Regions from separate parts of the Lichenibacterium dinghuense genome, predicted to be linked through region 1. Evidence: riboswitches for the same ligand, from Rfam matches in the RefSeq annotation. Region 1 holds a riboswitch; each other region holds the start of a gene.
The links. Region 1 has a riboswitch for fluoride ahead of L7N97_RS12555 (YoaK family protein). Riboswitches for the same ligand answer to the same signal wherever they lie in the genome.

Region 1 (4,852 bases):
CGTCGCGGCGCCCTGTTCCATGGCGTGGTGCGCTCCGCGGAAGATCTTCGCGAGGGAAATCGGCCGCCCCTTCCCTTCGACGATCATCCGCCTCGCGGGGACGCGAAGCTGCGTCCGCCGGCTGCGCGCCCCTCCCCTGGTCCGACCGGACGCCGCGGGTGTCGAGGTGGGTGCGACCCGTCGACGGACGGGAGGACGCCACGCTTGCGCTCGCTCCCCGATCGGCGCCGTCGCTCGACGGTCCACGCATCCTGGATCGAGGCCGGGATCGCCGGGATCATGCGTCCGCCCCCGTCGTGCCGTAGGATCCCGCGGCTTCCGACGTGGAACCACCTTCGGCTCGATTGACAACGTTCACGAAGCGCATTTCAATCCGCTCGCTTCAAGCAGGCGGTGGGGTCCGCCTTGTAACCGCCCGTTGGGCCGATGACTCCTTCCGATCCTCGATCTCGGGGAGGAAGGAGTGCGGGCGAAGATGGCGGACCTTGTCTTCCGAAGTGAGCCGGGACCCACGACGGGTGGGGCGTGAACTTGCGCGACGCCTCGCTGCAGGTCGCTCAGGTCGCGACCGTGCTCGCGCTGTCACCCCTGATCCAGGGACTAATCCAGCAGTTCGAGGAAAGGGTCCAGCGCGGCCAAGGGCCGGGCTCTCCGAGGCCCATGCCTGACCATTCGCGGACGGCTCGCCTGACCGCCTCGGCCCTGGACACCGATGGAGCCATGATCCGAGCCACTGAATCCGCCACGATCCCCATCGGCGTGCTCCCTGGAGGTGTCGCGCTCGCTTGCCGGAGGGCTGTCCCGAAGTTCGAGCTTGAGGAAGGCATCGCGGTCAGACGTTGAAGTTCCAACCCTCAACCGTAGCTGTCGCGCTAACGTTCGTTGCCGGCAGCGTGGACGGGCTCACCCTCATCGTGGTCGGCCGTTTCGCCTCGCACATGACCGGGACGACATCGATGCTTGTGCACGACCTCGCGCGAGGCCGGCTCGCGGTCGGCATGGCGGCTCTCGGGGCCTTGTTCGCGTTCGCTTCCGGAGCATCGGTCGCGGGGCTCCTGGTCGGGGATCGTACTTCGGACAGGCAGGTCGAACGTTTGCCGTTGCTCCTGGTGATCGAGGCGGTGAGCTTGATCGGCGCCGGTGTGGTGGGCGATGGGGGCTCCAACGACGTCGCCGTCATGCTCGCGCTGTCGGCCTTCGCCATGGGTGTCCAGAACGCCTCCTCCTCCCTCTGTCTGGGCGACCGCGTCCGCACCACGCACCTCACCGGCACATTGACGGATCTGGGGATCGCGGTGGGCCGCCTGGTCCGCGTCGGGAGGATGGGTCCGCACCATCCGCCGATAGCCGAGATGCTTCGGCGGTCCTCATCGCGACTCGCGGCGTTCGCCATCGGCGGCCTCCTCGCCGGGATGGTCGCCCCGGCCGTGGGCAGGCTCGGCCTCCTCGCGCCATCCGCGGTACTGTTCGCCTGCGCCCTGGGCCGCCTGCCTACTCATCGACGGTGATCGATCCCGTCGAGCATCCGGAGGCACGGGCGTGCGATCTCGAACCGACCGACAGCCCGAGCTCGGCCGGCTTGACGCCGCCGGGCGGGCCTCCATAGTCGTTCGCATGAGCGAGCGAACCTCGACGACCGATGATCCCGCGTCCGAGCCCGCCGAGGCCGAGGTCGAGCACCGCGCGATGGAGCTCGCCAAGGCCGACGGTTTGACTTGGGCGGCGCCGGGGACGCCCGAGCATGGCGCGGAAGGCCAGCCCGGCGCGGCGACCAACGACGACCGGGACAGGTATCGCAGGCTTGCACGCGAGCGATTGGAGTCCGAACGCGGATTGATCGTCGGGTGAGCCCCCCAAGGGCCCTCGCGCCGGAGGGCGCGGATGTGATCGTGGACCGTCCCGAGGCTTCCTAGCGGTCCCTGGGGCGATGGATCACTCAGGACGTCCAGCCTGGACGGCGCATCGACGGACCATCGAGCCTTCGTCGCTCCGGCTACCCCGGATTCGGTCGCGTCGGCCGCCACGCACGTTTCGAGCCGCCGTCCCCGGATCCACGCTCGTGGGGAACGCGGCGGGGGAAGCGGTCAGGGTGCGACCTCGACGACGGTCGTCCGCCCCTGCCGTTGCAGCCGAACGGCCGCGTCGCGGACCGAGGCGTGGTGCGTGAAGAGCAGGACCTGCGTCGCCCCGGCGAAGTCCGCGAGGAGATCGAGAGTGGCTTCGGCCCGTCCGTCGTCGAAATGGACCAACAGGTCGTCGGCCACGAACGGCAGCGGTTCGGCGGCGGCGCAGTAGGCCCCGACGCTGGCGAGCCGGAAGGCCAGGAACATCTGGTCCCGCGTGCCCTCGCTCATCGTGGCGACGGGCTGCGGGTCCCCTCCGGTGGAGCGGACCCCCCTCACGATAGGATCGCCTCGGTCGTCCACGTCGGCCGCGGCGCCGGCGTAGGCGCCGCGCGTCATGCGCGAGAACAGGATCCCCGCCTCCCTGACGAGCGGATCCTGGCGCTCGTCCCGGACGACGCGTATGGCCCGGTCGAGTAGGTCCTTGGCGACCTTGAGCTCCACCCATTGTTCCGCCGCGGCGTGCATGTCCGCCACGGCCGCCTCCCGGACCGCGACCAAACCCGCGTCGCCGGGGGACCGGCCATGCCCCCGGAGGATCGCCGTCGTCCGAACCTCCTCGGCGATCGACCCCTCGATCCTGCCGTCGAGAGCGTCGAGACGCCCGGCGATCTCGGACGACTCCGCCCGCACGGCATCGAGGTCGCAGCCCTCGGCTTCCCCACGCAGGAACTGCAGGGGCAGGTCATCGCCGGCGACGCGCGCCGCCTCGCCGAGGGCATCGCGCTCACGCCGCAACACGGCGAGCCGGCGCCCGCGCACCACGGTCGCGCGCAGGCGATCGAGGTCGCGGGCCCCGCCGATCTCGTCCGCGATGGTCGCGAGCCGTCGCCCGAGGGAACCGAGTTCCTCCTCCCAGCCCGCGACGTCGGCCTGGGCCTTGGCCACCTCCGGCCCGAGCGCCTCACGGCCGAGGCGCGCCGCCTCGTTGCCCTCACGGACGCTCAACAGCATGTCCCCCGCCGCCACGGGATCCACGGCCGTGGCGAGTCCGATCCGACCCGCGATCGAGGCGACCTGGCCTCCGAGGGTGGCCTCCTCCTCGTCCATGCGCATGACGAGGGCACGCGCCTGCGCGACCGCCCTCAGGTCACCCCGGGCCCGCTCCCACGCCCCCGCCAGCGCCGCCGTGGACGCGACGGGTTCGTCGGCGCCGACGCCGAGCGCGGCGGTCGCCGCGGCCCACGCGGCGGCCCACTCCCGCCGCTCCCGCTCGACGTCCTGGAGTTCCGCGAGCGACTTCCGCCGCCGTTCCTCCAATCCCGGCATGGCTCCCCGTTCCCTCAGATAGGCCTCGTGCGCGCGGTCGTGCGCGCCGATGGCCGAGGCCACGGCCCGCACGCGGCCGCCGAGCTCCGCGGCGGCATGGGACGCGAGGCCGGCCCGAAGCTCCGCCCACGCGAGGCGCGCCATCGCCGGCGCCAGGTCGCGCAGGGCGGTCTCGGCCACGCGACGTTCCGCGGCGGTCCGGTCGGAAGCTTCCACGATGCCGCGCCGCGCCGCCGCGAACGGCTGGAGCGAGGCGAGTTCCGGCCGCAAGGCGCAGGCTTCGGGGAAAGCGCCGCGGAAGGCCTCCCCGGCCTCGACCAGTTCCCGGTCGAGGCGTCGCGCGGCGCCCTCCGCGGCCTCGACCGCCCCTTGCGCCGTCGCGATCCGTCGCCGGGTCTGCGCGAGGGTGGCGACGCGGTCCGCTTCGGCGACGCGCTTGTCGGCGAGGCGGTCGGCGTCGGCGATGCTCGCGTCGAGGCGCCCGGCCATCGCGTGCCGTTCCGCCTCGGCCGCGGGCGCCTGCCCGCCGACGTACGAGGCGCGGACCGACGCCCAGGCGTCGTCGCGTGTCCGGCGGGCGACGTCGACGGCCTCCCCGTTCGCCACCTCGCCCTCCCCGAGCAGCGCCGCCATCTCCACGCGCGCGGCCTCTCGGTCGGCCATGGCTCGCGCGAGCGACGAGATCACCCGTGCCCGTTCGGCCCTGAGCGCGTCCCGCGCCTTGATCTCGGCACCGACCTGCTCGACGTCGGGGCACGCCAGCCGGCGCACCGCGGCGACGTCCTTCATCCCGAGCTCGACGGCCCGGCCGAGCTGTTCCCCATCGGCACGATCGGCGGCCTCGATCCGCGACGTCGCCGCCGCCCACTCGGACGGGAGCGCCGCGAAGCTGGTCGCCTCGATCCCGAACGGTCGATGGTGTCCCCGGGCGGTCATGGCCTCGAGGCGTCCGGTCGCCTCGGACAGGACGTCGGCCGCCACCGCCGCCTCCTTGCGGGCCGACCGGAGCCGGACGCCGATGCCGGCGTCCCGTTCCGCGAGGTCGACGACGACCCGCAAGATGGGGCGCGTGGGAAGCAGCGCGACGAGGTCCGCGTCCTCCCCGAGGCCGAGGCGATCGCGCAACAGTCCGAGTTGGGCGTCGGCATCCCCGACGTCCCTCTCCCGGGCGGCCCTGTCCCCGCGGAACGCCCGGACGACGGCCAGCCTCGCTTCGACGTCGCGCAATTCCGGCTCCGCCGCGACGAGGACATCGTCGACCTTCAAGCGCTCGCGGCGATCCCACACGTCGGCCAGGCGACCACGGGCCTCGTCCCGACGCCCGAGGGCGGCGGCGTGCGCGTCGAGGAGTGAGCCGCACCTTTCCGGGAAGTCGCCGGACAGATGCGCGACGTCCCCGAAGGCGAGGATCCCCTCCTCCGCCGCGTCGAGCCGCCGCAGGATGGGTACGACGCGCGCGA
Region 2 (3,974 bases), 1.8 Mb from region 1:
CGGAGGTGGCCCGCCAGATCGTGGCGGCGCTGCTGGCCCGTGGCATCCGGGTCGCCTTCGTGACACACCAATATGCCCTCGCGCGCGCCTTCCGGGACCGCGGCGGGCGTGCGACCCTGTTTCTCCGCGCGGCGCGGGGTGAGAACGGGACGCGCTCCTTCGTTGTGACGGAGGGCGAGCCGCTGCGGACGAGCTACGGTCCGGATCTCTTCGCCGCCGTATTCCAGCCCCTGGCGCCCGCGGTAGAACCCGAACCGGCACGGGCCGGACAGTGAGCCACTCATGACACTGGAACAGCTCCGCATCTTCGTGGCCGTGGCGGAACGCTGCCACGTCACCCGCGCCGCCGAGGCGCTCAACATGGCGCAGTCGGCCGTCAGCGCGGCCGTCTCGGCCCTCGAAGGCCGGCACGGGGCCACGCTGTTCCACCGCGTCGGGCGCGGCATCGCGCTCACCGAGGCGGGCGCGCTCTTTCTTGGCGAGGCCCGCGCCGTGCTGGCCCGCGCCGAGGCGGCCGAGCGCGTGCTAGCCGAGCTGAGCGGGCTCAAGCGCGGCACGCTCAACGTCTACGCGAGTCAGACGATCGCGAGCTATTGGCTGCCGCGCCACCTCGTCGCCTTTCGCCGGACCCACCCGGGCATCGACCTGCGCCTGCGGATCGGCAACACCGCCGAGGTGGCGGCGGGTGTCCGGGAGGGAGCCGCCGATATCGGCTTCGTCGAGGGCCATGTCGACGACCCCGCGCTGCTCGCCGAGGAGGTCGCGCGCGACCGGCTCGTGGTGGTCGTGGCCCCCGGTCACCCCTGGGCCGAACGGCCGGCCGTGGCGCCGGACGCCTGGCCGGACAGCGATTGGGTGCTGCGCGAGCGCGGCTCGGGCACGCGCTCGATCTTCGAGGCCGCCGCCGTCGCGGCCGGCGTGCTGGAACGCCTGCCGATCGCCTGCGAGCTGCCGTCCAACGAGGCCGTGCGGGGCGCCGTCGAGGCCGGTCTCGGCGCGACGGCGCTCTCGGCCTCTGTGGCGGCGCCGTCGATCGAGGCGGGATTGCTGGTGCAGGTCGGCTCGCCGCTGCCGGAGCGCGCCTTCACGGCGCTGCGCCACCGCGACCGCTACCGCAGCCGCGCCGAGGAGGCCTTCCTCGACGTGATGCGTGGGCGGGGGGCGGCCCCGTGACGGCGCCGACCCGGGCGGGCCTCCGCCCGGCATCCTGGTGCCATCGGCCGCGACTGGCGGCCTTCAACGCCCGACACACCGGCGGAGAGCCCCGATGAACCGTCTCTTCGCCACCACGTCGACCTGGATCGCCAATGCGGCGGGGCGCCCGGCGGTGTTCGCGCTCGCCTTCGCGGTCGTCCTGCTGTGGTCCGTCGCTGGACCCGCCCTCGGCTTCTCCGACACGTGGCAGCTCATCATGAACACGGTCAGCAGCGTCGTCACGTTCCTGATGGTGTTCCTGATCCAGAACGCCCAGAACCGCGACAGCGAGGCCATGCACGCCAAGCTCGACACGCTGCTGGCCGCGCTGGTGGCGGCCGACAACCGATACATCGGCATCGAGCGCATGACCGATCGTGAGATCGAGGCGATCAGGGCGCGCTTCGGCCCGAAGCCGTGCCCCGACCCGGAAGCGTGAGGCCGCCGTGACATCCCCGGACCAAAATCGGACCCCTTCGAACGACGGCGCCGACCAGGGTGAGACGAATGCGCCCGACGCTGCGGCGCGGCGGCCCGGGGCCTTCGTGCTGCTGTGCGCCATCGGCTTCCTCGGCCGCCTCAGCTACGAGATGGCGCGCAGCCCGCTCACGGCCTTGTACGCCGCGCATCTCGGCGCCCCGGCCGCGGTCATCGGCCTGCTGGTCGCGGCCGTCACGGTCACCGGCATCTTCGTCAAGCTCCCATCGGGCGCACTGGCCGACCTGTTCGGCTTCCGGCGACTGATGCTGGCGGGCCTCTGCGTGAAGGCCACGGCGCCATTCCTCTATCTGGTCGTCGCGGCTTGGCCGCAGCTCCTCGCCCTGCGCCTCTACCACGGCCTGTCGACTGCGCTCTATGCACCTGCCGCCTCGGCCCGCGTGGCGAGCCTCTACCCGGAGGCGCGCGGGCGCCGGTTGGGCCTCTACGGCGCGGCCGAGAACGCCGGGGTGGTGCTCGGTCCGGTGTTGGGCGCCGCGGTGCTGGCGTGGGTTGGGTTCACTCCGGCCTTCGTCGTGTCGGGGCTGATCGGCGTCGCGGCCCTGCTCGCCCTGCTGCCGTTGCCGGGCGGCGGCGCCCCGGAGCGGAGCGGCGCCTCCCGACACGTGCTCGCGGATCTCCGCCGCGGGCTCGCGCAGATCCTCGGCGACCCGGGCATCCGTCTCGCCAGCCTCGCCGAGGGCGCGCTCTACGCGGGCGTGGGCATGCTGCAGGCCTACCTTCCCCTCTACGCGACCGGCATCGGCATCCGCGTCGTCGATGTGGGATGGCTGTTCGGCGTGCAGGGCGTCGCTTCCATCCTGCTCCGCGGACCGATGGGCGCCCTCGGGGACCGCGTCGGCCGGCATCCGGTCATCGTGTCGGGGATGAGCCTCTGCATCCTCTGTCTGGCGGCGGTCCCGTGGTGCAGCGACTATGCCGGGCTCCTCGCCCTTTGCGCCGCGTTCGGGGCCGGCACCGCCATGGTGACGCCGTCCACCACCGCGCTGATCGGCGACCGCGCCACCCGGGGCGGCTACGGCGCGGCGATGGGCGTCTTCGGCAGCCTGTGGGACGTCGGCCACGCGGGCGGCCCCATCTTAGCTGGTCCCCTCATTGGGTGGCTCGGCTACAGGATCGCCTTCCCCATCGTCGCCGCCGCCATCGCATCGGCGCTCGCCTGCTTCGTCCTCGGCGGGGACCGCGCTTTCGGACGACCCCCCATGTCGAAATGAGGTGAAAGGGGGCTTGCCGGGTCAGCGCCGAAGCGTTACGTTGATGATACCGGGATGGGGTTCCCGTTTAACTGCCTTGTGGCTGATGACTCCTGCTTAGGCCCGTTTTGGGAAAAGCAGAGGTGCGCCATGCAGGCTAACTCCCCCACCCTCGATCAGCTTTTAGACGAACCTATCGTTCGTCTCATGATGGCAGCTGATCGCGTCGACGAGCGCGACCTGCGTGCGGTGATCACCCGTGCGTCCGAAGCGGTTTTGGGTCTGAAATCCGACGGCCTGACTGTCGATTGCCGGCCGTCGATCCGCCTCCTCCTCACCGGGGAGGCCTGAGATGGCGTCCCGCATCGCCGATATCCGGACGCTGGAGATCCTCGACTCCCGCGGCAATCCCACTCTCGACGTCCAAGTGACGCTGGAGAACGGCCTCGTGGGCTCGGCCTCGGTTCCAGCCGGCGCGTCCACCGGCTCGGCAGAGGCGCGCGAGCGCCGGGACCGCGACGCTGCTCGCTACGCCGGCCGCGGCATGATCGGCGCGATGTCGAGCGTCGAGGATCGGATCCGCCCCAAGCTCATCGGTCACGATCCCCGGCGGCAGGCGATGCTCGATCACATGATGTGCCGGCTCGACGGCTCCCCGGACAAGCGGGAGCTGGGTGCGAATGCGATCCTCGGCACCTCGCTCGCCATCGCCCGAGCCGCAGCTCTCGACGCCGGCCTGCCGCTCTACGCCTATCTCGGCGGGGTCGCGGCGCGGCGCCTGCCGATGCCGATGCTGAACGTCATCAACGGCGGCGCGCATGCCGACAGCGGCCTGGACATGCAGGAGTTCATGGTGGTGCCGGTCGGCGCGCCGACGTTTTCCGAGGCCCTGCGCTTCGGCGTCGCGGTCTATGCCGCGCTGAAGGCGCTGCTCGGGGCGGCCGGCCAGTCGACCGCGGTCGGGGACGAGGGCGGCTTCGCGCCCCGCCTCGCCGGGGCCGTGGAAGCTTGCGATCTCCTTGTCGAGGCGATCCGCCGGGCCGGCCTGGAGCCCGGTCGCGACGTCGCCATCGCGCTCGACCCCGCCGC
Region 3 (4,852 bases), 1.9 Mb from region 1:
TCGAGCTGAAGATCTCGTTGAGCACGATGACGGAGGCCGACGTCGCGGCCCCGAGCAGGTCGCGCACCCGGACGAGGTCGTCCTCGAGCTTGCTACGCCGGTCCGCGACGCTCTCCTCGCGCTCGAAGTGGGTGAGGACGGCGTCGGCGAGGTGGAGCGTGGCGGCGCTGCCCGGCACGGGCAGCCCGAGGCTGGCGAGGTGATGCATCTGGCCGAAGGCGCGGGCGAAGGTGGTCTTGCCCCCCTGGTTCGGGCCCGACACGAGAAGGATGCGCTCGCCGGCCGCGAGGTCGAAGCCGTTGGTGACGACCGGCGCCCCTTCCCGGACGAGCCGCGTCGCCAGCACGACGTCGAAGCCGTCCCGGCTCGACACGGCTTTCTCGCACGTCACCGTAGGCAGGCAGAAGCGCAGGCCGGCGCGCCGCAGGGGCGCGATGGCGTCGCGGTAGGCGAGGAAGAACTGGAGTTCGCGGTCGACACGGCACAGCGTCGCACCGATCGCGCCCCGGGCGCCCTTCGCCAGCGCGGCCAGACGGGCGAAGAGTTCGGGCTGGAGGCGTGCCACGAACTCCAGGATCACGTCCTCGACGGAGTTGAGGTCGGGAGCGTCGCGCGGCTCGGGCGACCGTTCGGCTGGCGTGTCCTGGCGGAACTTGGCGAAAAGCGCCTCGACCTCGGCGCCCTGATCGTGGCCGCCCCCGTGCCGCTCGACCCGCAGGCCGCCGCCGTAGACCTTTACGTCGTAGCGCACAGCGGCGAGGCCGGCCGCGACTGCCTCCGTCTCGCGACGGAGCGCGCCAAAGGCCTCACTTCCGACGAGAGCGGACAGGAATTCGCCGAGGCTGCGGAGGCCAGACGACGAGCGGGAGCACCGGCCGAGCGCATGGGCGAAGGTCGCGAGGCCCTCGCAATAGCGTTCGAGCCCGGCGAGCAGGAGACGACGCTTCCGCAGCTCGTGGCGACGCCGGTCGGCCTGCGCAAAGCTATCGCGGACGCTTTGCATGGCGTCGGAGAACGCCTCGCAGACCCGGGCCGTCGCCTCGTCGTACAGGTCCCGGACGACTGCCTGCCGATGACGGACGGCTTCGATCTCGACGAGCGGCGCCCCGTACAGCGGCGCCAGCGCGTGCTGCTCGCGCCCCGCGATCAGCCCGGCCACGAAGCCATCGAGGGCGAGGTCGTGAAAACAGTCGGGCGGACGAGCGGCCTCTTGCGCCTCTGCTTCGGTTCGCCAGAGCAGGCTCACGAAGACCGGGAAGGAGGCCTCACAGCTTGGAGTTGTTGCGGTCGAATCGTCCACGGCGAATGCTCCCGGTCCCAGTCCGGCAGGAGTCATCAGCCACGCGGCGTTTACGGGGAACCCCATCCCCTCCGGTCGAAGACCAGTACCTTTCAAACTCCACGACGCCGTCGAAGGTTCCCCGCCGGGCCAGCTCCGAAAGACACCTTTCCCGTCCGTGCATGGAAGCGGACCACGATCCTCGCGGCATCACGCCAGCCGTCAAAATGCTGACGCATTCTGACGGGTTACGTCGCACAAGCGGCGGCGTGCACTCGCACTGGCCAGCGGTTGGGAGTTTCGACCGCTGGTATCAATGCGTCGGACGTCACAGGCATGCCGGATTTGGCCACGATGCCTGAAGATCATACGAGAGGGCGAGACGCCTGCGCCCGCGGCTGCTCGGTCTGGACGGCCCAACTCTCCCTGAGCAGATTGGCGTCGAACGCGTCGATGACCTTCGCGACGTACCACCCCCGATGCAAGGAGTTGGGGCTGGCCGGTCCGTCGGCCACGGTCGTGACCCGGACGAAGCGGCCGCTCGGCGCCTTCAGGACGACGTCGATGATCCCCGCGGCGTCGTTCGCGACCTGCGCGAAGGGCACACAGGTTTCCGCCCTCAGTTCCTCTCCGTCGACCTCGAAGACGGCGAGGTGGCTGTCGTCGGCGCTCACGGCGCGTCTCTGAAGCATAGCGATCCTCATCTGTTGGCCTCGACGTCGCGGAGCCAGCCTTCGCATCAGCCCCTAACCCAGTCGGTTCGACGACGGTTCGGCGCGAGGCCGCCGCGCCGCGCCCTGGCCGGGCCTGTCCCGCGCCGCTCAATCGGGTATGCCCTTGCCGACGACCTTCGCGAAGGTGCGGTCCATCGCGCCGGACCGGCTGATCAGCCAGGGGAAATGGCCGTAGCGGAAGGAGAGCTGCCCGGCGGCTACCTCGGGGGAGCGATGGAGCACCAGGCGCTCGTAGAGCGCGGCCGCGAGGCCGGAGCGATCCGCCCCCGCCTCGCAGTGGATCAGCAGCGGCGCCTTCGCGCCCTCGAGATCACGCACCAGGGCTGCCAGCGTCGCTGCATCCGGCTCGTGATTGGCCGACAGCGGCACGCTCACATAGGCGGCCCCGGCGCGGCGCACGGCTTCCGCTTCGGCGTCGTACCAGGGCCGGCCCGGGTTGGCCCCGCGCAGGTTGATGACGGTGGCGATGCCGTGCTCGGCCATGAAGGACGACAGCCGGCCGGCGCCGAGCTGGCCCGAGCGGTAGATCCCCGGCTCGAACTCGTGGACGTTGCCGGTCAGGCGGAGCAGGCCGGCCCAGCCCGCGACCGACAGGGGCGGCCCGAGGAGCAGCGCGGCCAGGACGAGCGCGACGCGGCGACGGCGGCGGGCGGCATGCGATGAGGGCGCGTCAGCCACGGCGGCCTCCCTCGGTCCGGCCCCGCCGCGGCGGGTCGAGCTCCGCGCGCAGCGTGCCGAGCCGGTCGAGCGTCGCGAGCGCACCGTCGCCGGCCGCCGCCGTCAGCCCGAGAACGAGGGCTTCCAGCGCCGCCAGCGTGCCCCCGTGCAGCGCGGCCCGGCCCGCGGCCCCGCGCGGCACCGCCAGCACCACGTCGGCCAGCGCCGCGAGGCGATGGTCGCCCTCGCCCGTCATCAACACGGCCGGCAGGCCGAGCCGCCGCGCCTCGCCGAGCACGACGGCGATCTCGCGATAGGGCCGCCCGTAGGCGAGTGCCAGCAGGGCGTCGCCGCGACCGAGATCGAGGAGCTGGTCGGCGAGGCCGCGGCCGGTGCGGTCGAGCAGCAGCGTGCGCCGGCCGGCGCGGCCGAGCGGCACGGCCGCGTAGCGGACGAGGTGGGCGGTCGGGCCGATCCCGAACAGGGCGATCCGCTCCGAGCCGGCGAGCGCCGCAACCGCGGTTGCGAGGGCGTCGCGCGTCCCCGGCGTTCGCAGCGACCGGAGCGCCGCCTCCTGTGCGTCGAGCACAGCGTCCACCGCGTGGCCGACATCCGCCCCGACCTCGCCGAGGGTGCGGCGCATCTCGTCGGCGGGCGTCGAGGGCGGATCCAGCGACTCCGCCAGCGCCCGCTTGAGCTCGGGGAGGCCCGCGTAGCCGAGCGCGCGCGCGGTCCGCACCACCGTCGCATCTGACGTGCCGGCGAGCCCCGCAATGCCCGCGGCCGAGGCGGCGAGCACGCGGGCCCGATGTCGATCCATATACCGGGCCACTTTCAGGAGGCTCGGCGCTAGCCCCGCCGCCGATTCGTCGAGCCTCGCCCGAAACGCGTCCCCGCCCAATGGCGCCACCTCCATATCGTAAATACTACTCGATCCTACACGGTCGAAGCAGAAGCGACAATCACCCAGGCGCGAGGCCGATGCCGCTTCGGAGAGTGACATGTGGAAAGTCACACAGAACCCGCGCCCAACATCGACGATCTTTCCCTCGCTCGCCATGAGCGAGCGGAAAGAGTGAACCGATCCATGAAGAAGATCCTGTCCGTCCTCGCCGTGCTGGCCACCGTGGCTCCCGCTTTGGCGGACCCGCACGAGACCGGCATCCGCAGGAAGGATTACGACAGACACGAGAACCGTGACGTGCAGGCCCAGGGCCGCTCGGCCATTGCGAACGACACAGCCGACGGGGCGCGGGCCGAATACCTTCCGCCCCCGCGAGGCCGCGACGCCGGAATACGCTGATCGACGCCCACGCCGAACTCCGGCCTCGGTCGCCCCGCCACGTCATTCGGCGAAGGAGGATGGCCGGTCTCCAAGGGCAGATCGGACGATCCAAGAGCGAGCACCCGGCCGGTCAGGCCGGGTGCTCGCTCACGCCTCGGCTCAGGCGCCACGCCTCCGGCCGAGGCGGTCGGGCGCCGCGACGGTCAGGGTGCGCCCGGAGACCGCGACGATGCCGAGCCGGCGCAGGCGGCTGAGCTCCTTCGTGATGGCCTCCCGCTGCGTCCCGGCCCGGGTCGCGAGCGCCTCGTGCGTCATCATCCGCACCGGCCGGGGCGCACGGCCCACGTCCGCCCCGGCCAGCCGGAGCAACTCGGCGTGGATTCGCTCACGCGTCGAGAAGGTCGACGCCTCCGCCAGCCGCTGGCTCACCCGCCCGAGCCTGCGGCCCATGGCGTCCAGGGCCGCGAGGGCGAAGTCCGGGCAATCCGCCGCGCGCTGCCTGAAGCGTGCCTGATCCAGGAACCAAGCCGAGGCATCCTCGTCGGCCCTGACCGTGACGGCCCCGCCGTCGACGTCCAGAGACGCGCCCTCGCCGATGATGTCGCCGGCTTCGAGGTCCGTCAGGAAGACGTCGATGCCCTGGGGCGTCGGCATGGTGACCGTCGCCCGGCCCCACTCCAACAACACCACGGGCGCATCCCCGTCGCCGTCGACGCTGATCCGGCCGCCCTCGGGCAAGGCGGTGCGGCGGCCCCCGAAAGCACGGGGATCGGCAACGACGAGGTCGAGCAGCGTCGGCCGCCGGTCCCGAGGGGGCGGTCCGTTCGTATCGTCAATCTGCATGCTGATTCGTTCCGGCGAGCGGCGCGAGCCCGGATGCTCCACCCCGTGGCGGTG
Region 4 (4,852 bases), 1.8 Mb from region 1:
CTCGGGCTGATCCCGGCACCGGCCCTGCCGCCGATCGCCGCCACCGCCAGCGCGCTCACCACCGTGTCGATGGCGGCGCTGGGCCTTGGCGTCGACGTGCGGGTCGTGGCGAAGGCCGGCGTCCGCGTCACCGCGGCCGTGACGGCCTCGCTGGTCGTTCTCGGCCTCGTCAGCCTCGCGCTGATCCGCGTGATGGGCGTCGCCTGACGGGCGCCGTGCGGGCATCAGTCCTCCTCGATGCTGGCCTGAACGATGGGCACGGCGCCGCCGTTCAGTGCCGCGCCGGCGAGGTGGCCGAGCGCCACGGAGGCCAGGCACAACGCGACCGAGGCCGCGACGTTGACCGCGGCGCGGCCGTAGGCGCCGGCGCGCAAGAGGTCGAGCGTCTGCAGGCTGAAGGAGGAGAAGGTCGTGAACCCGCCGCAGAAGCCCACCATGACGAACAGGCGGGCGACCTCGGGCGCCGGATAGCGGCCGTGCGCCAGCGTCAGCGTGCCGAACAGCCCGATGACGAAGGAGCCGGCGACGTTGATGACCACCGTGCCCCAGGGCAGCGTGCCGCTGATCGGCGCGAGGGCCAGTGCCAGCAGATAGCGCGCCACGGTGCCGAGCGCGCCGCCCGCCGCCACGGCGAGGACCGTCACGAGGTCCATGGCGCACGCTCGGTGTTCGCGCCAGCTGCTGCCTGCGCTGTCCTCATGAGGAAGACACCGTCTCTTTCCCTTCGCATGCTGATCCGCTCTGCCGTTCCGCCGCTCACCAGTTCATCGTGCTCCAGCCCGTCACTTGACCGGGCTGCATGTCGAGCAGCGCGAACACCTTGTCGGGCACGCGCTCGACGTCGAGGACCTCCGCGAAGGGGTCGTGGTTGCGCAACCCCTTCTCGGCCTCGGCCCGGTCATCGACCGCCACGATGTAACAGAGCAGCCGCTCGTGGCGGCGGCACCAGAACTTCCATCCACCTCGTTCCATTCCCTGCTCCCAGTTCAAAGCCCCGCGCCGTCAGTGCACGAGGAATACCGGCATCGTCGCCTCGCGCAACACGGTCTCGCTGACACTGCCGAACAGCCAGTCGAGCAAGCGCCCGCGCCGGAACGCGCCCATCACGAGCCAATCCGCGTCCCCGGCGGCCGAGAGCAACGCGTCCCCGCGCGAGCTTTCCTCGGCGTCCACCGCCGAGAAGTCGGCGGCGAGGCCGAGATCGCGAAACAGCGCTCGCGCGCCGTCCAGGGCGGCGTCGTCGCCTCCGTCGATAGCCAGGATCCGGATGGCCTCGGCCCGCTCCAGCCAGGGCCGCGCGTCCGCGATCCCGCGGCGACAGGCTACATCCTCGTGCCAGCCGACCGCGATGCGGCGCACCGGCCGGTGCCGCCAGCCGCGGGGCACGACCAGCACCGGGCGGCCGGTGTCGAACAGCGCCGCGTGGAGGGCTTCCTGCGCCTCGCCCGCATAATGCCGCTCGGGCACGGCAGCGGCGATCAGCGCCGCGCCGGCGGCGTGGGCGTCGATGGCCGTCGTCTCGGTTCCCCCCGCGTCGATCCAGCGGAAGCCCGCAGGGCCGAGCGCGGCCACGACCGCGTCGTAGGCGTCACGCACGGCCCGACGCTCCTCCGCCTCCCCGCGCAGGATAGCGGCGCGGCGGTCGTCGGTGAGGATCTCCTCGGTCGGCAGGATGGTGGAGGCGGGATCGACGGCGACGTGCAGCGCCGCGACCTCCCCCCCGACGGCCTCGGCGGCCGCGAGAGCGGCTTCCAGGCAGGAGCGGACGCCGTGCCGATCGGCCAGCACGGCCAGGATGGTCGTCGTCATGTCCATGCCTCCGTTCGATCGAACATCGTGCTCCAAGCGCCGCGGCGGGACAGCAACATGGCCGGCGCCTGGTGAGCGTCTCTCCGCTGTTCCGCACCGTCCCGTCCGTCGGCCGGGCCAGTCCCCCCCGACGACAGCGAGACGGGGTGGGCCATGGATCGGAACGCGACGAGCAGCGTCGCGAGATCCGCCTCCAGATCATCCTCTTCGACGGCGAAGGGTTCACCCCTACGGTATCGATCGTCGATCATGTCCTCCCCCCGTATCTTACGCCGACAGTCAAGTCCTGCTCTGCAAGACAATCCAATTGGCTTCTCCGATGATCTCGTCCGCTCCGCTCGATCGATGGCGCGAACTCAGCGGGACACGAGCAGGGCCGTCGAGGAATCGTCGATCAGGCGGGCGAGAAGCGTAAGCACGGTCGGTGCCCGCCAGTGGGCCGGCCCTCCGAGACCGACCACGATCAGGTCGGCCCCGACCCGCCGCGCCAGCGGCGCGAGGGCGCTGTCGGCATCGTCGACGCTCGTCTCCGCCCGGACCCTGACGCCGCGACCGGCGAGACGGCGCATCACGGTCGCCGGCGACCCGTCGTCGAGCGGGACGAGCACGACCTCGTCCGCGGTCTTCAGCAGCGGCATCGCGTCGTGGATCGCACGCGTGCTGGCGCGGTCCGCCCGCCAAGGGAGGAGGATGCGCCGCCCCGCTGGCCCCGCGCTCCCGTCGGCCTCGATCAGCACGGGAGGGCCGAGGGCGCCGAGCGCGGGTGCAGAGACGCCGGAACGATGAGGCGAAGTCGCGGCACCCCGTCCGGCGATCACGAGATCGGCCGACAGCGTGCGTTCGAGCAGCCCGGCCGGATCGGTCGGGGCCATCTCGTGGTGCCCATCGACCCTGCCGAGCCGGAACGCGGCCCGCATGTCCTCGACGAATTCGAGGGAGGTCGGAGACGTCGCCATGCCGAGCGCATCGGGCGCACACAGGTCGAGCACGCGGAGGCGCGCCCGGCAGGCGGCCGCGCGCGAGACGGCCTTGGCCAGCAGCGCCGGAGCGCCCGGCGTCGTCGAGTCGAGGCAGACGATCAGATCCACGACCATGCCGCTTCCTCCCCGTCCTATGGTGTTCCGCTCAATGAGACAGCAGCACGGGCAGGAGGTCTTGGCCGAGCAGGTCCTGCGTCGCGCCGCCGAACAGGCGCTCGGCGATACGCGGATGGCCGTAGGCGCCCGCGACGATGAGGTCCGAGCGCTCGCGGTCGAGGCTGGCGAAGAGGGCCGACAGCCAGTCGCCGCGGCCGTCGTCGCGCCAGCCGTCGACGACCACCTCCGCGCCGTGTCGATGCAGGTGGGCGGCGAACCCTTCCACCGCCGCGTCGCCCAGTCCGTAGCGGGCGTCGAAGGTGAACAGGGCCGTGCGTACGGCATCGCGCAGGAAGGGCAGCGCGTCGTGCGCCGCGCGGGTCGCCTCGCCGGTGCCGTTCCAGGCGACGGTCGGACGTCGGCCGATCGCGCGGGCGGCGTCCCAGCCGACGGGGAGCAACAGGAGCGGCACGCCCGCGGCGAGCAGAAGGCGGCCGGGGAAGTCGACCGGCACCGCTCCGGCGTTTCGCCGATCCGGCTGGGTCACGACGAGCAGGTCCGCGTCATGAGCGAAGAAATCGCGCGCGGCACTCGCGTCGGGCGGAACGTCGCGGTGGCCGTGGGCGACGCCCGCCCGCGAAGCGGCCTCCTCAAAGGAGGACTGCAGACTGTCCCGGCAGAGCTGCCAATCTCCGTCGAACGACACCGCGGGAACGAGGTTCACGGCGGTGAGGCGGGCTTCGAACCTGCGCGCCAGCTCGACGGCGGCATCGACCCGCGCCGACGTCGCCGATCCAGTGTCCAAGTAGACGACGATGTCACGATAAGTCATTTCACCCTCCGTCGGTCGATTGCGGAAGGCGTAGCTCCGCATCTACCAGCAATGTCGTGCAGAAGTGATCAGCCCTGGAGGCGGTCGAAGGCGGACTCCATCGCCCGATGTCTCGACCCGGGAAATGTAGTCTGACTCTGACCATCACGGCGGGCTCCACTCTGTGGTCTCGCTCGCGTCGGCCCTCACGAGGAGGGCGGCCGCGACCGGCGCCGCCGCCACGACGAAGAACCCCGCCTCGCCCCACCACAGCAGGACGCTGGCCCCGGCCAGCGCGCCGAGGATGAAGCCGGCGAAGAGAGAGCCCGACTTGGCGAGCCGCACCTCGTCGGTCCGCCGGGGGCCGTCGCGGCGCGTCCCGCCCGCGACGTCGAAGACGAGGTGGCCGATCTCCCGGCCGAGGTCGGTCACCATGCCGGTGACGTGGGTGGTGCGGACCTGGTCGCCGAGCAGCGCGCTGCTGGTCGCGTTTTGCTGGCCCATGGCGAAGGCGAGCAGCAGCACGGCCGCGAACTCGGCACCCCCGCCCCGGCCGCAAGCCGCCAGGGCCAGGCCGGCCGACGCCACCAGGATGCCCTCGACGATCAGCAGGGACCGCAGCGTGCCCGTTTCCGGTCGCCCCTCTCGGATCGCGATGAACAGCCCGCAACCGACCGCGCCGGAGAGGAAGCTCGCGACCAGCGCGATGCCGAGCATCGCGGCATTGCCCCGCCCGTGCATGAGGTGACCCATCACGGAGGTGGTGACGCCCGAAACGTGGGACGTGTCCCGCCCCGTCGCGGCGACGCCGATGCCGTTGACGGCACCGGCCACGAGGGCCAACCATGCCGCCACGACGGGCTGCGCCGCGACGGGGCGGGACACCATCAGCGCGGGGCCGCGAGGCTGTGAAGCCACGCGAGGACATCCGCATAGCGCGTCTCCGCGGCTGTCCGGCTCGTGAACTTGCGCCGGCTGGTCAGCGTCTCAGCGGCGTCGTCGGTATCGGGATCGAAACTGGGCAGATACCGAACGGTCACCTCGAACTCGCCGTCGACGAGCCTGTCCATCTCGACCTTCTCGGTTTCGTCGCCTGCCCCGGCGACCTCTTCCTTGATCTCGTTCTCTGGCATGGTGATGTTATCCTCTGATGGTT

Region 2: another riboswitch for fluoride. It lies ahead of L7N97_RS21165 (hypothetical protein); the one in region 1 lies ahead of L7N97_RS12555 (YoaK family protein).
Region 3: another riboswitch for fluoride. It lies ahead of L7N97_RS21190 (MutS-related protein); the one in region 1 lies ahead of L7N97_RS12555 (YoaK family protein).
Region 4: another riboswitch for fluoride. It lies ahead of L7N97_RS21145 (universal stress protein); the one in region 1 lies ahead of L7N97_RS12555 (YoaK family protein).

What each region holds. Positions count from the first base shown of each region.
Region 1 is NZ_JAJLMN010000001.1:2,586,795-2,591,646, reverse strand. Features, by position in the region: fluoride riboswitch at 381-443, shown strand; gene L7N97_RS12555 (YoaK family protein) at 840-1,508, shown strand; gene L7N97_RS12550 (hypothetical protein) at 1,615-1,848, shown strand; gene L7N97_RS12545 (YhaN family protein) at 2,085-4,852, opposite strand, start outside.
Region 2 is NZ_JAJLMN010000001.1:4,435,512-4,439,485, reverse strand. Features, by position in the region: gene L7N97_RS21185 (MutS-related protein) at 1-275, shown strand, start outside; gene L7N97_RS21180 (LysR family transcriptional regulator) at 283-1,173, shown strand; gene L7N97_RS21175 (low affinity iron permease family protein) at 1,268-1,633, shown strand; gene L7N97_RS21170 (MFS transporter) at 1,641-2,906, shown strand; fluoride riboswitch at 2,948-3,008, shown strand; gene L7N97_RS21165 (hypothetical protein) at 3,036-3,236, shown strand; gene eno (phosphopyruvate hydratase) at 3,238-3,974, shown strand, end outside.
Region 3 is NZ_JAJLMN010000001.1:4,441,039-4,445,890, forward strand. Features, by position in the region: gene L7N97_RS21190 (MutS-related protein) at 1-1,300, opposite strand, end outside; fluoride riboswitch at 1,320-1,379, opposite strand; gene L7N97_RS21195 (hypothetical protein) at 1,645-1,953, opposite strand; gene L7N97_RS21200 (tyrosine-protein phosphatase) at 2,101-2,691, opposite strand; gene L7N97_RS21205 (MurR/RpiR family transcriptional regulator) at 2,684-3,730, opposite strand; gene L7N97_RS21210 (hypothetical protein) at 3,758-3,973, shown strand; gene L7N97_RS21215 (Crp/Fnr family transcriptional regulator) at 4,115-4,798, opposite strand.
Region 4 is NZ_JAJLMN010000001.1:4,430,047-4,434,898, forward strand. Features, by position in the region: gene L7N97_RS21115 (YeiH family protein) at 1-207, shown strand, start outside; gene crcB (fluoride efflux transporter CrcB) at 225-653, opposite strand; gene L7N97_RS21125 (hypothetical protein) at 757-972, opposite strand; gene L7N97_RS21130 (universal stress protein) at 1,003-1,809, opposite strand; gene L7N97_RS21135 (hypothetical protein) at 1,806-2,060, opposite strand; gene L7N97_RS21140 (universal stress protein) at 2,166-2,903, opposite strand; gene L7N97_RS21145 (universal stress protein) at 2,935-3,717, opposite strand; fluoride riboswitch at 3,770-3,831, opposite strand; gene L7N97_RS21150 (YoaK family protein) at 3,862-4,614, opposite strand; gene L7N97_RS21155 (hypothetical protein) at 4,584-4,829, opposite strand.